Regions from separate parts of the Thalassotalea hakodatensis genome, predicted to be linked through region 2. Evidence: riboswitches for the same ligand, from Rfam matches in the RefSeq annotation. Region 2 holds a riboswitch; the other holds the start of a gene.
The links. Region 2 has a riboswitch for thiamine pyrophosphate ahead of QUE72_RS01090 (TonB-dependent receptor). Riboswitches for the same ligand answer to the same signal wherever they lie in the genome.
Positions count from the first base shown of each region.

Region 1: linked by a shared signal. The riboswitch ahead of thiC (phosphomethylpyrimidine synthase ThiC) and the one ahead of QUE72_RS01090 (TonB-dependent receptor) in region 2 are both predicted to bind thiamine pyrophosphate.

Region 1 is NZ_AP027365.1:4,079,716-4,085,913, reverse strand. Features, by position in the region: gene QUE72_RS18110 (tetratricopeptide repeat protein) at 1-918, opposite strand, end outside; gene QUE72_RS18105 (M1 family metallopeptidase) at 934-2,610, opposite strand; TPP riboswitch at 2,756-2,854, shown strand; gene thiC (phosphomethylpyrimidine synthase ThiC) at 2,953-4,911, shown strand; gene thiO (glycine oxidase ThiO) at 4,898-6,064, shown strand; gene thiS (sulfur carrier protein ThiS) at 6,048-6,198, shown strand, end outside.
Region 2 is NZ_AP027365.1:259,864-266,061, forward strand. Features, by position in the region: gene prsT (XrtA/PEP-CTERM system TPR-repeat protein PrsT) at 1-77, shown strand, start outside; gene prsT (XrtA/PEP-CTERM system TPR-repeat protein PrsT) at 94-2,844, shown strand; TPP riboswitch at 3,050-3,154, shown strand; gene QUE72_RS01090 (TonB-dependent receptor) at 3,221-5,317, shown strand; gene QUE72_RS01095 (hypothetical protein) at 5,345-5,611, shown strand; gene pnuC (nicotinamide riboside transporter PnuC) at 5,611-6,198, shown strand, end outside.

The DNA of each region.
Region 1 (6,198 bases), 460 kb from region 2:
TTGTTTGCTTAACGATAAGGCTGACTTTTCTATTGAATTGATTAACTGATATGCTTGGCAGTTCATCTGTTGTTTGACGTACAATTGACTTAATCTAAATTTTATCAGCAAAATTTTATTTGAATCTTGCGCTTGTTGGGAAAATGACAGTGCTTTTTCAAAATACAACGTAGCCGTGTTTAACTGTGCTAACTGTTCATAAATATCGGCAAGATTATATCGAATAACCCCTTGTTGCTGCTTATTACCTACTATGTCTCCCCAATAAAGTGCTGCCTTCCAACGCTGCTCAGCTTCTTGATACTTTTGCAATTTTGCAGCCGCATGCCCTAAATTACCATGTAATTCTGTTTTAAAGAGCGCGTTTTTACTGTCTTTAAATTTCACGGTTAACTGAGACAACAGTGAATAGGCCTGCTGTACCTCGCCGTATTGCATTGTTAAATTGGCTAACTCTACAAGTCGCATAGGAGAGGGAAATATTTCATTCATCTGCTTGAGTAAGGTTATCGCCTTTTCGGCATATATTTTTGTTTTTTCGGATTTTCCGAAAGCTCTTAACGATTTTGCATGGTAAATATAAACGGTAATCTTAAAGGGGATTGGTAGGTTGTCGTGGCTTAGCCATTTAGTTGTTTCTTCGAGTAACGATTTATTACGTTGTAAGTTAAATAACGCAACAAATCGATATTGAAGTAAGTCATATTTAACCAATTCACTTTGGTTTTTTTTACTGAGCTCAAGGTCTATTCGAGACAAGCAATCGATAGGTGAAGTAATACATACACTGTCTATCGATTTTTCTTTGAAATTATCGGTAGATGACTTAGTTAAGGCATGAGCAACAAGCGTATTAAATACGCTTATCGTTAAAAAAGCATAACGTAACGTTAACGTTTTTAACAATCGTTGCTTCATTTTTCATACAGCCGTTTAACTACCTAATATGTTCATAGTATTGATATAAAAGTTTTTATCAACAACAAAAGTTGGATCTTTTTGACTAATTTGTACATTTGTCCATGTAGTTGTTGGGCTAAGCCATTGCATTTTATCGTTAATTTTTACTTTTACAGGCATATCAAAGCCAGGCTTTACATTGCTCCAACGTACGCGTAATTGCTCGCCTTTTAAAAAATATTCTAACGTGGGAACACGGTTGTCACGCAGATATTGATCAAAAATGTTTGATAGCGACTTACCTGTTTTGTTTTCCATGTATTGTTCAATTTGCTGCGTTGTCACGGTTTGATGATAAAATTGTTTTCCTAAACCACGTAAGGTTTCTCGCCATAAATCATCGTTATTTACAATTTGACGAATGGTATGCAGCATATTTCCGCCTTTATCATACATATCGCTAGAGCCTTCACTATGCACGTGGTATTCACCAATAATAGCTTTTTGGTTTTGTATGTTAATACGTTGGCCACGCGTATAACCAAACGCAGCTTCTTTGCCATAGTGGTATTCTAAAAATAAACTTTCAGAGTAATTGGTAAAGCTTTCGTGGATCCACATATCAGCAATGTCTTTACTGGTAATGTTATTGGCGAACCATTCATGACCCGTTTCGTGCACGATAATAAAATCAAATAACATACCTGCACCCGTCAAACTGCGATCTCTGCCAAGGTAGCCATTTTGATATCCGTTACCATAGGTTACAGAGCTTTGGTGTTCCATACCTAAATAAGGGGCTTCAACTAATTTATAGCTGTCTTCGTAAAAAGGATATGGTCCAAACCAGTGTTCTAGCGCTTCAATGGTGCGCTTAGCATCTTTAAATTGTTCTTGAGCTTTTTCAAGGTTGTCACGCAGTACCCAGTAATCCATATCAAGCACACCTTTTTCCCCTTGATACTTTTCACCGAAGTGGACGTAATCACCGATATTAATATTTACCCCGTAATTATTAATTGGATTAACAACTTGCCAGTGGTAGGTTTTGGTTTGTTTTTCTTTATTATGATCAATTGCTAACAAACGACCATTAGATACGTCAACTAAGTGTTCTGGTACTTCAACACTCATCTTGATACCCTGATCAGGCTCATCGTAGCCATGGTCTTTATTAGGCCACCAAATACTTGCGCCAATGCCTTGATTGCTTGAGGCGATAAAATCAATACCGTTGCTATCTTTTTTCCATGTGATACCACCGTCCCAAGGGGCACGTTTTGCCACTTGCGGTTTACCTGAAAAGTGTAGGACTACTTGTTGTTCACTACCTATAGGAGCGTTGTTTAACGTGTGGATAAAATAACTGTAGCCATCTTGGTCGATGTTTAATACTTGGCCTTTTTGTGTTGCTTTTGTCAGCTTCATCGGGGGTTGTAATTCAATTTGCAGACGATCAGTTTTGCTAATAACACGATAACTTACAGTATTGGTACCTGCGATGGTTCGAGTAGAAGGATCTACTTCAATCGCTAAATGATAATGACTTAAATCCCACCACTGACGCTCAGGTGTGATTGAACCGCGTAACACGTCTTGGCGTGTAGTTTCGCCATTAGTGCCAAATAAATTATCAGCCATTGTGATAGGTGATTGTAGTGTAAGAGCTGTTGTTAAAGTGAGTAAACTCAGTGCAATTTTTTTCATCATAATGTCTTCTTTTTGATTTTATGTATACTGTATAATTTTTGTTGGTTTTTCTCTATCTTAGCCTGAATTAATCTTGCAGGCTACCGTAACATTCTCTAGAATTAGTCAGGTGAGTAATGTTACTTGAAAAAGTAAACTAACATTATCAATCTTGTCGGAGTGCCATTGGGCTGAGATCGCGTAAGCGGGATCCGTAGAACCTGATCTGAGTAATTTCAGCGAAGGAAACAAGGGAAATATCGATTTTATATTTTCTTGATCTACCCCAACTCCGCCTTATAAATCTGCATTGCTGTTAATTTCATTAACGCAATACGAAATCAAATAAAAGGTGAGAGAACAATGAGTTCATTAACAAAACGTGAGCGTCGTCAACAAGCAGAACAATTCTTAGAAAATGTTTCTGGTCAAAGCTATCCAAATTCAAATAAAGTTTATGTCGAGGGCAACTTACACGATATTCGTGTAGGGATGCGTGAAATATCAGTAGCAGACACTTTTGTTGGTGGCAGTGAAGAAAACCCGCTATTCGAGCCTAACGAACCTATACGTGTATACGATACTTCTGGTGTTTATACCGATCCAGCGGTTAACGTGGATGTACATGTTGGCTTACCAAAATTACGTGCTGAATGGATTGCAGCACGTGAAGATAGCGAATGTATCGCGGGAGCATCATCCGGGTATAGTCAAACAAGGTTAGCGGATGAAGGCTTAGACCATATTCGCTTTGAAAATCTACCGAAAATTCGTAAGGCAAAGCAAGGTAAAAATGTCACGCAAATGCATTATGCACGCCAAGGCATCATTACACCTGAAATGGAGTACATTGCGATACGTGAAAATACCAAGCGTGCTGAAATGAAGGATGAAATTTTAAAGCACCAACATGCTGGTCGATCATTTGGTGCTCAAATACCTGAGCAGATCACGGCCGAGTTTGTCCGTAAAGAAGTGGCAGAAGGACGTGCAATTATCCCTGCAAATATCAATCACCCTGAAACTGAACCAATGATTATAGGGCGAAACTTTCTCATTAAAGTGAATGCTAATATCGGTAATTCAGCGGTGTCATCTTCCATTGAAGAAGAAGTTGAAAAGTTGGTTTGGTCTACTAAATGGGGTGCAGATACAGTAATGGACCTGTCAACAGGCCGATATATTCATGAAACACGAGAATGGATCATTCGTAATTCACCGGTCCCTATTGGTACAGTGCCTATTTATCAAGCGTTAGAGAAAGTAAATGGGGTAGCAGAAGATCTCACTTGGGAAGTCTTTCGAGACACCCTAATTGAACAAGCAGAACAAGGTGTGGATTATTTTACCATTCATGCTGGCGTATTATTGCGCTATGTACCAATGACGGCAAAACGTGTAACAGGTATTGTATCTCGTGGTGGTTCAATCATGGCTAAATGGTGTTTGTCTCATCATAAAGAGAGCTTTTTATATACGCATTTTGAAGATATTTGCCAAATATGCAAACAATATGATGTTGCCTTTTCATTAGGTGATGGTTTACGCCCAGGGTCTATTGCTGATGCCAATGATGAAGCACAGTTTAGTGAGTTAAGAACGTTAGGTGAGTTAACTAAAATTGCTTGGCAGCACGATGTTCAAGTGATGATTGAAGGCCCTGGTCATGTGCCATTACATATGATCAAAGAAAACATGGAAGAGCAGCTTACACATTGTCACGAAGCGCCTTTTTATACGTTAGGCCCATTAACAACGGATATTGCGCCAGGATATGATCATATTACATCTGGTATAGGTGCGGCTAACATTGGCTGGTATGGTTGCGCTATGCTGTGTTATGTAACGCCTAAAGAACACTTAGGGCTGCCGAATAAAGAAGATGTTAAGGAAGGTTTGATCACCTATAAAATTGCCGCTCATGCTGGTGATTTAGCGAAAGGACATCCAGGGGCACAAATTCGTGACAATGCATTATCAAAAGCACGCTTCGAATTTCGTTGGCATGATCAGTTCAACTTAGGTTTAGACCCTGAACGTGCACGCCAATATCATGATGAAACGTTACCGCAAGAGTCAGGAAAAATTGCGCATTTTTGTTCTATGTGCGGGCCTAAATTTTGCTCGATGAAAATCACGCAAGATGTAAGGGATTATGCTGCTAAATTAGAGGCAGAAAATGGTGAATCTATTTCGATAAAATTACTAGATGAAACGGTTACTGCTGATCTTTCAGCCTTAGAAAGTGCTGAACGAGGGATGGCAGAAAAGTCGCAGGAATTTAAAGATTCAGGCAGCGAAATATACCATGTTGCCAAATAAGCATCAGTCGGAACATATGGCTGAAATTGCCATTGTTGGTGCGGGTTTAATGGGGCGTTTAGCTGCGGTTTCACTTGCACGTGAAGGGCATAAAGTAACTTTAATTGATAAAGATGATATCAACGGGACAAACAGCGCCGCTTATGCGGCGGCTGGCATGCTAACCCCTTTAGGTGAGGCAATGCATTGTGATGCAAATATTGTTGAAATGGGCTTTATTTCGTTAGCACTTTGGCCCACTTTATTATCAAATCTTGCAAGTTATACTTACTTTCAGCAACAAGGTTCTATTATGGTTGCGCACGAGCAAGACCATTCTGAATTACTACGATATAAGCGATTTTTACAACAGCACTATGCTAATCACGCGGTGCAAGAGCTGGATCGTCAGCGATTGGTGAATCTAGAGCCAGAGCTCTCAAGGCACTTTAATCAGGGACTTTTTCTACCGGAAGAAGGGCAGCTTGGAAATCGTAAATTACTATTAGCGCTAGAAGAAGAAATAAAAACGTTAGCTGTTGAGTGGCTAACCGTATCCAATGTAAGCGCAATAAAGCAAGTAAATAATTGTGTTGAGCTAACGATTAATGACGAGCAACGTACGGTTGAGTTAGTGATAGATTGCCGAGGTACTGGTGCGAGACAGGCTGTAGCCCAACAGGCAATGCCATTAAATGATTTACGAGCAGTTCGTGGTGAACTATTTCAGTTATTTGCGCCTGATGTAAACATTCAGCGTCCTGTACGACTAATGCATCCAAGGTATCAACTCTATATTGCACCAAAAACACATGGTTATTTTGTGGTAGGTGCGACTGAAATTGAAAGTGATGATAGCTCACCTATGACAGTACGGTCGGCGATGGAACTATTAAGCGCCGCCTATAGTGTGCATTCTGGTTTTGCAGAAGCTAATATTCGTCAGCATATCAGCCAATTACGGCCTGCGTTTAGTGATAACCAGCCAAAAATCAGTATTGACAACAAGGTTATTCAAATCAATGGACTCTATCGGCATGGCTTTTTAATTGCCCCAGTGGTTTTGGCGCAATTACTCTCTGCTGTGAATGCCACACTTTCATCTGAACAAAGCGTACATTCTTCTTATCAACATTTATTACCGGTGAATTTTTCCCATGAATATATTCATTAATGGTGAGCAAGTTTCCTTGTTTGAACAAGCAAGTGTTGCTGACGCTCTACAACAATATTTGACGGAACAACAGCAAGCATTAACGTTTGCTGTGGCATTAAACAGTGATTTTGTCGCAAATAGTGATTATGCAA
Region 2 (6,198 bases):
AATCTGTACTATTAAAAGTAAAACCAGTAACAGAAGCACAAAAAACGAAAACCACTGAGTTGTTAAATAAAATCTAGTATTGAAGGAACGATCATGAATAATAATAAAAAATTAACACTTTCTATTGCGGTAGCAGTTGCACTAGGTTTATCAGCATGCGGTGATAAATCTTCGCAAGAATACATCCAGATGGGTGAAAAATCGATTGAGAACGCAAATACTGCTGAGGCTATTGTACAATTTAAAAACGCGGTAAGGGTCGAGCCTAAAAGTGTTGCGGCCAGAACGCACTTAGGCCTAGCCTACGTTAAACAAGGTGCATACGCTAATGCTGAAAAGGAATTAGAAAGAGCACTCGAACTTGGGGCAAGTGATGACAGTGTGGTGGTGAACTTAGCACTTGCCAGAGGTAAGCTAGAAGATCATACCGGGTTGCAATTACTTATCGACAATAACAGCAACATGAGTGATGAAACCTATCAAGGGGTGCTTTATTATGCGGGCACTGCGGCTTTAGATGAAAACGATTTAGCGACTGGCCAAGACTTACTAGGCCAAGCAATCTCTATCGCACCAGAAAGTCGTTTTGGTCAGCTATCAAAGGCGTACTTATCTTATGTAGAAAAATCATATGCTGAAAGTGAACAAATCACCAAAGCATTATTAGAAAAGTCGCCAAAAGATGCGGAAGCACTGGTTATATTAGGTCATACTTACTTTGCCCAAAAGAACTTCTCAGACGCTAATGATACTTTTGCTAAGCACGTAAAAATGGTTCCAGAAGATTATCCCGTTTTACTTTTTCAAATTAATTCATTATTACACGCTGAAAAATTTACCGAAGCTGAGCCGCTATTAGATAAAGTGATGTCACGTTTCAAAAGTTTATCGTTGGCACATCAATATAAATCTCAAATCGAATATCATAAGCAAAACTATCGTGATGCTTTATTTCATGCTGAAGAGGCGAACAAAGGTAGTTTAGAATTTGCAGTGGCGCGTATGATTGCTGGGGTGAGCGCTTATCAATTAAATGAAATTGAACAGTCATATGCCAACTTAAAAATGGTAGAAGACGCATTGCCGTTAACACATCCCGTACAAAAATTATTAGCAATTGTACGTGTGAAGTTAGGATATACCGATGAAGCGGCCGAAACCTTTAATTTAATGGAAGGTTTAACGGAGGCTGATGTCGCTTTTTTACAAGAAACAAGTGCCGCTCTGGTTGATTCTAATGATTTTAATACCGCTAAAGATTTATTAGAAAAAGCCCAACAACTAGATCCTGAAAATGCGAATGTGGCAGCACAGAAAGGGGCAATGTTGTTATCTCAGCAAGATGTTTCAGGGTTAAGCTCTTTAGAGCAAGCTTTGAGCATAGATCCATCATTAGCCGATGTTGAATTTTCATTAGCTTTACAATATTTACGTTTTGATCAAGTTGAAAAAGCACAATCAATTGCAACGGAATGGATCGCAAGTACCGATAAAAAATCAACAGGTCATTTACTGCAAGGTATTATTAATACTAAAAAAGGCGCTACTAATGACGCTAAAGAAGACTTCGAAACAGTATTAACGTTAGAACCAGAGAATATTTCCGCGTTATACAACCTTGCAAGGTTAAATGAAAAAGACGATGTTGCTAAAGCAAAAACGTTATACGAAAAGTTAATCGTATTGTCTCCTAGTCACTTAGGAGGGCTGAACCGATATAGTTTATTGCAACAAGGGCAAAACAACTCTGCTGAATCGATCACTTTTTTAGAAAGGCTAATAACAGAAGAAAAAGACAACATTAATTTAATGTTAGGATTAGCGCAAAATTATCGCCTTAATAATGATTTACCAAAAGCCATTGAAACGTTAACGAATATTGAAAACAGAGATGATTTACCCGATGCTTATTGGATCATATTAGGTGATAGTTATCTTCAAAATAAGAACTTATCTGCTGCGAAAGCTACGTTTTCTAAAGCAATTGAACAGTTTCCAAAGAACTTTATCTTGCATTTACGCTATATAGGCGTCTTAGAAATAGAGCAATCGTTTGATCTTGCCTTACAAGCGGCAGAAGATGCTTATCAAGTGTTTCCTGGCAATACAAGAATAGAAATGTTGATTGCTTATTATGAGGCACGTAACAAAAATGAACGAGGCAGTAAAAAATATTTAACTAAACTAGCCGATAAAGGTGTTGAACACCCGTTTATTAATGCCATTGCCGGGCAAGTAGCAGTACTTGAGAAAGATTATGAAGCGGCGGTGGAACACTTTTCTGAAGCCTATTCGTTAGAAAATAGTGCGCAAAATGCAATCTATTTAGCGAGGGCGTTACGATTTACCGGTAAACAGAAAGAAGCAGAAACCGTGCTTGAAAAACATTTAGCAACAGAGCCAAATGTGAAAATGCGCATGTTATTAGCGAGTTTATATACTGAAAACAGCGCTGATAAGAAAATCGATCAATATGAATTGGCTTTGCAAGAATCACCAGATAATTTAATTATCTTAAATAATCTGGCGTGGGCCCATTATACGCAAAATAATCTAGCTAAAGCGAAGCAATATATTTCAAAAGCGTATGACGTTAAGTCTGATTACTTACCCGTTTTGGAAACGTATGGCGTTATATTACATGCGTTACAAGATGAGAAAAGCGAAGACATTTTGAAGCAAGCGGTAAATGCTGGCAGCACTGATGTTAAAACTCAATTAGCTTATGCTGAAGTGTTAATTCGCAAGGGTGATCACGATAAAGCTAAATTAGTTTTAGATAATATCGCCGTGAAAAATGCAGATGTTCAACGTGATATTTCTAAGTTACGTAGTCAAATGTAGTTACACATAAGGTGCACAGGATTATATCGTGTGCACCTTAGCGTTTTGTTACCACCGCCAGCCCGATTCTACTTCCCTACTGATAATAAAAAAACACCACCTTTTTTAGTAGAGTAAAATCAGTTGATTACAGCGTTATATAACTTTACCTATGTCGAAGTGACTATTTAATACTGTACTTTTTGTTATAACTTGTTAGTATCGCCGCCAAGCCAAGGGGTGCAATGCTTTTACGAGCATTTGCTGAGAGAATTTACCCTTATTACCTGATGCGGATAATGCCGATGTAGGGATGGTTAATTGAATGACCTTTATGCACTCTGCTGTATATTTCATCTCAATTGCTTCTTCCTTATCCGGCTAAGTCGAGAGTTGAATGAAGTTATCACAAATATCACTTGCTATTACCTCCTTAGTTTTTGCCCATAGCGCTATTGCTAGTGAGCAAAAAATTGAAAATCAATTGTCAGAAAACCAAGTTTCAGATGTTGAAGTGTTGACAGTTCATGGGGACTACCGAGCGAGAAATTTACAGAAAACGCCCGCTTCGTTATCTATTTTATCAACACAAGACATCAGTAATCGTCATGCACAAAACCTAGAAGATATTATTGGTGCCGTAGCGAACGTTAATTTTGCGAGTGGCTCTCAACGAGCACGTTATTATCAAATTCGTGGTATTGGTGAACGAAGTCAATTTAAAGAGCCGATAAACCAGTCAGTAGGTGTGTTGGTTGATGATATTGATTTAGCAGGTATTGCCAGTATTTCATCTACCTTTGATATGGAACAAGTAGAGTTTTTCCGTGGCCCACAAGGGACAAGATTTGGTGCAAACGCGCTTGCAGGTCTAATTTATATGACATCTAACGCGCCGAGCGACGATTTTGAAGGTGCGGTACGCGCAAGTATCGGTAACTATGGTACATACGGTACATCTTTAATGTTATCAGGCCCGGCTTCAGATTCGGTTAATTATCGATTTGTGGCTGAAAAGAATATCAGTGATGGATACATGGAGAATCAATATTTAGGTGTTGATGACACAAATAACCGTGATGAATTGACCTTACGAGGTAAGTTAGCGATTACTGCAACAGATAACTTACAAGTTGACTTAACTGTACTGTATGCAGATTTTGACAATGGCTATGATGCGTTTTCATTGGATAATAATCGTACCACGTTGTCTGATGAACCAGGTTTTGATCAACAAAAAACACGCGCAGTGAGCAGTAAGTTTACATACAGTGGTTTTGATAACATGGATATGTTAACGATTGTCACTCATGCAAATTCTGATTTAGCATATGGATTTGACGAAGATTGGAGCTATGCTGATATTCATCCTGGGTCATATGTATCTAAGGATTATTACTTCCGTGAACGAGAAAACACCACCGCCGAAATACGTTTTGTATCAAAAGACAGTGCAAAGCTATTCGGCCATTCAGATTGGGTGTTTGGTTTATACGTAAAAAATGATCAAGAAGCATTAACCCGAGAATACACCTACTTAACTAGTGATTTTACCTCAAGTTTCGACGCTGATAACTATGCCGTATATGGACAATTAGACAGTCAATTAAACGATAAGTGGTCACTTACCTCTGGTTTACGCTTTGAACAGCGTAAAACCCAATATCATAATAGCGACAATGTTGCTTTTTCTCCAAGTGATTCAGTGTTAGGTGGTAAGTTAGTACTTGCTTATCAAATTGATTCAAGGTCTATGACTTATGCATCCATTAATCGTGGTTTTAAAGCAGGTAGTGTGAATAGCGATGGTAGCTTGTCAGAACATTTGCGTAGTTTTGAACCAGAATTTTTATGGAATTACGAACTTGGCTATAAAACGTCATTTTTAAATGACAAAGCTTTTGTGCGTACTGCAGTCTTTTACATGGATCGCGATGATATTCAGATCAGCAGCTATCACTTAGATGAACGAAATGACGGTAGCTCAGAGTTTATCAGTTATTGGACGAATGCAGCCAGCGGCAAAAACTACGGTGTAGAAGTAGAGTTCTCGTGGGATGTATTAGATACCGTGAATATTTATGGTAGTGCGGGTTTACTAGAAACTGAATATCAAGGCTTTTCATATGAAGATGGCAGCATTGAAACAGGTCGAGAACAAGCGCATGCGCCAAATTATCAGTTTAGCTTCGGCGTTAATTATTATCCTAGTGAACAATGGCATGTCAATGTGAGCGTTGATGGCAAAGACAGTTTCTATTTTTCTGATAGCCATGATCAAAAATCACAGAATGTTGCGTTATTGCACGGTGCAATTCGTTATGTACAGCCAAATTGGCAAGCAAAACTATGCGTGCGTAATGTATTCGATAAAACCTACGAAACACGTGGCTTTTATTTTGGGAATGATCCACGTGACGGTTATACGCCAAAAGCATATTATCAACTCGGTGAACCCGCTGTATTTGGTGTAACCTTAGATTACCAATTTTAAACACGATAACCTATAGAAGGAGACTTTATGGATATTTCAATTGAAATTAGTCTTTATCCATTAGCACAAGAAAAGTTTAAACCTGAAATATGGGCTTTTATTCATAAATTAAGAGTTGTTGATGGTTTAAAGGTTGTAACCAATGGTATGAGCACTCAGGTCTTTGGTGAGTACGATTTAGCCGTACAAACGGTAATGACTGAAATTAAACATGTGCATGAAACGGTAGACGCTGCAGTATTTGTTTGTAAATTTATTGGCGGCGATCGTTCACAAGTGGAAGCAGAAAGCTAATGCAAGCCATTGTTGAGTATTACACCACCTTACCTTTTTGGGAATTAATTGCCGTATTTACCGCGTTATTGTACGTGGTACTTGCGGCTAAAGAAAATATTTGGTGCTGGCCAGCTGCATTAATAAGTACCGTAATTTACACCGTAATATTTTATGATGTGTACTTATGGATGGACGGCCTATTACAAGTGTATTACTTTGCGATGGCCATTTACGGTTGGTATTGTTGGAACAACGTGGTGGGTAAGAAAGCGCTGGCCATTCAACAATGGCCAATGAGTTGGCATGCAAAAGCGATTGTGCTGTTAAGTGCGTTATCTTTATTGGTTGGCTGGGTGATGGCAAACTATACACCCACGCATTTTCCGTATATTGATGCGGCTACCACGGTGTTTGCGGTATTTGCGACCTACTTGGTGGCAAAAAAAGTATTAGAAAATTGGATTTATTGGATTGCGATTGATGCGGTATCCATTTATTTATATATCGAAAAACAATTAACGCCAACAGCGGTACTTTTTGTATTGTATGTCTTCATGGCTATTTATGGTTACATTCAATGGTCTAAGCGTATGAATATGAATGAT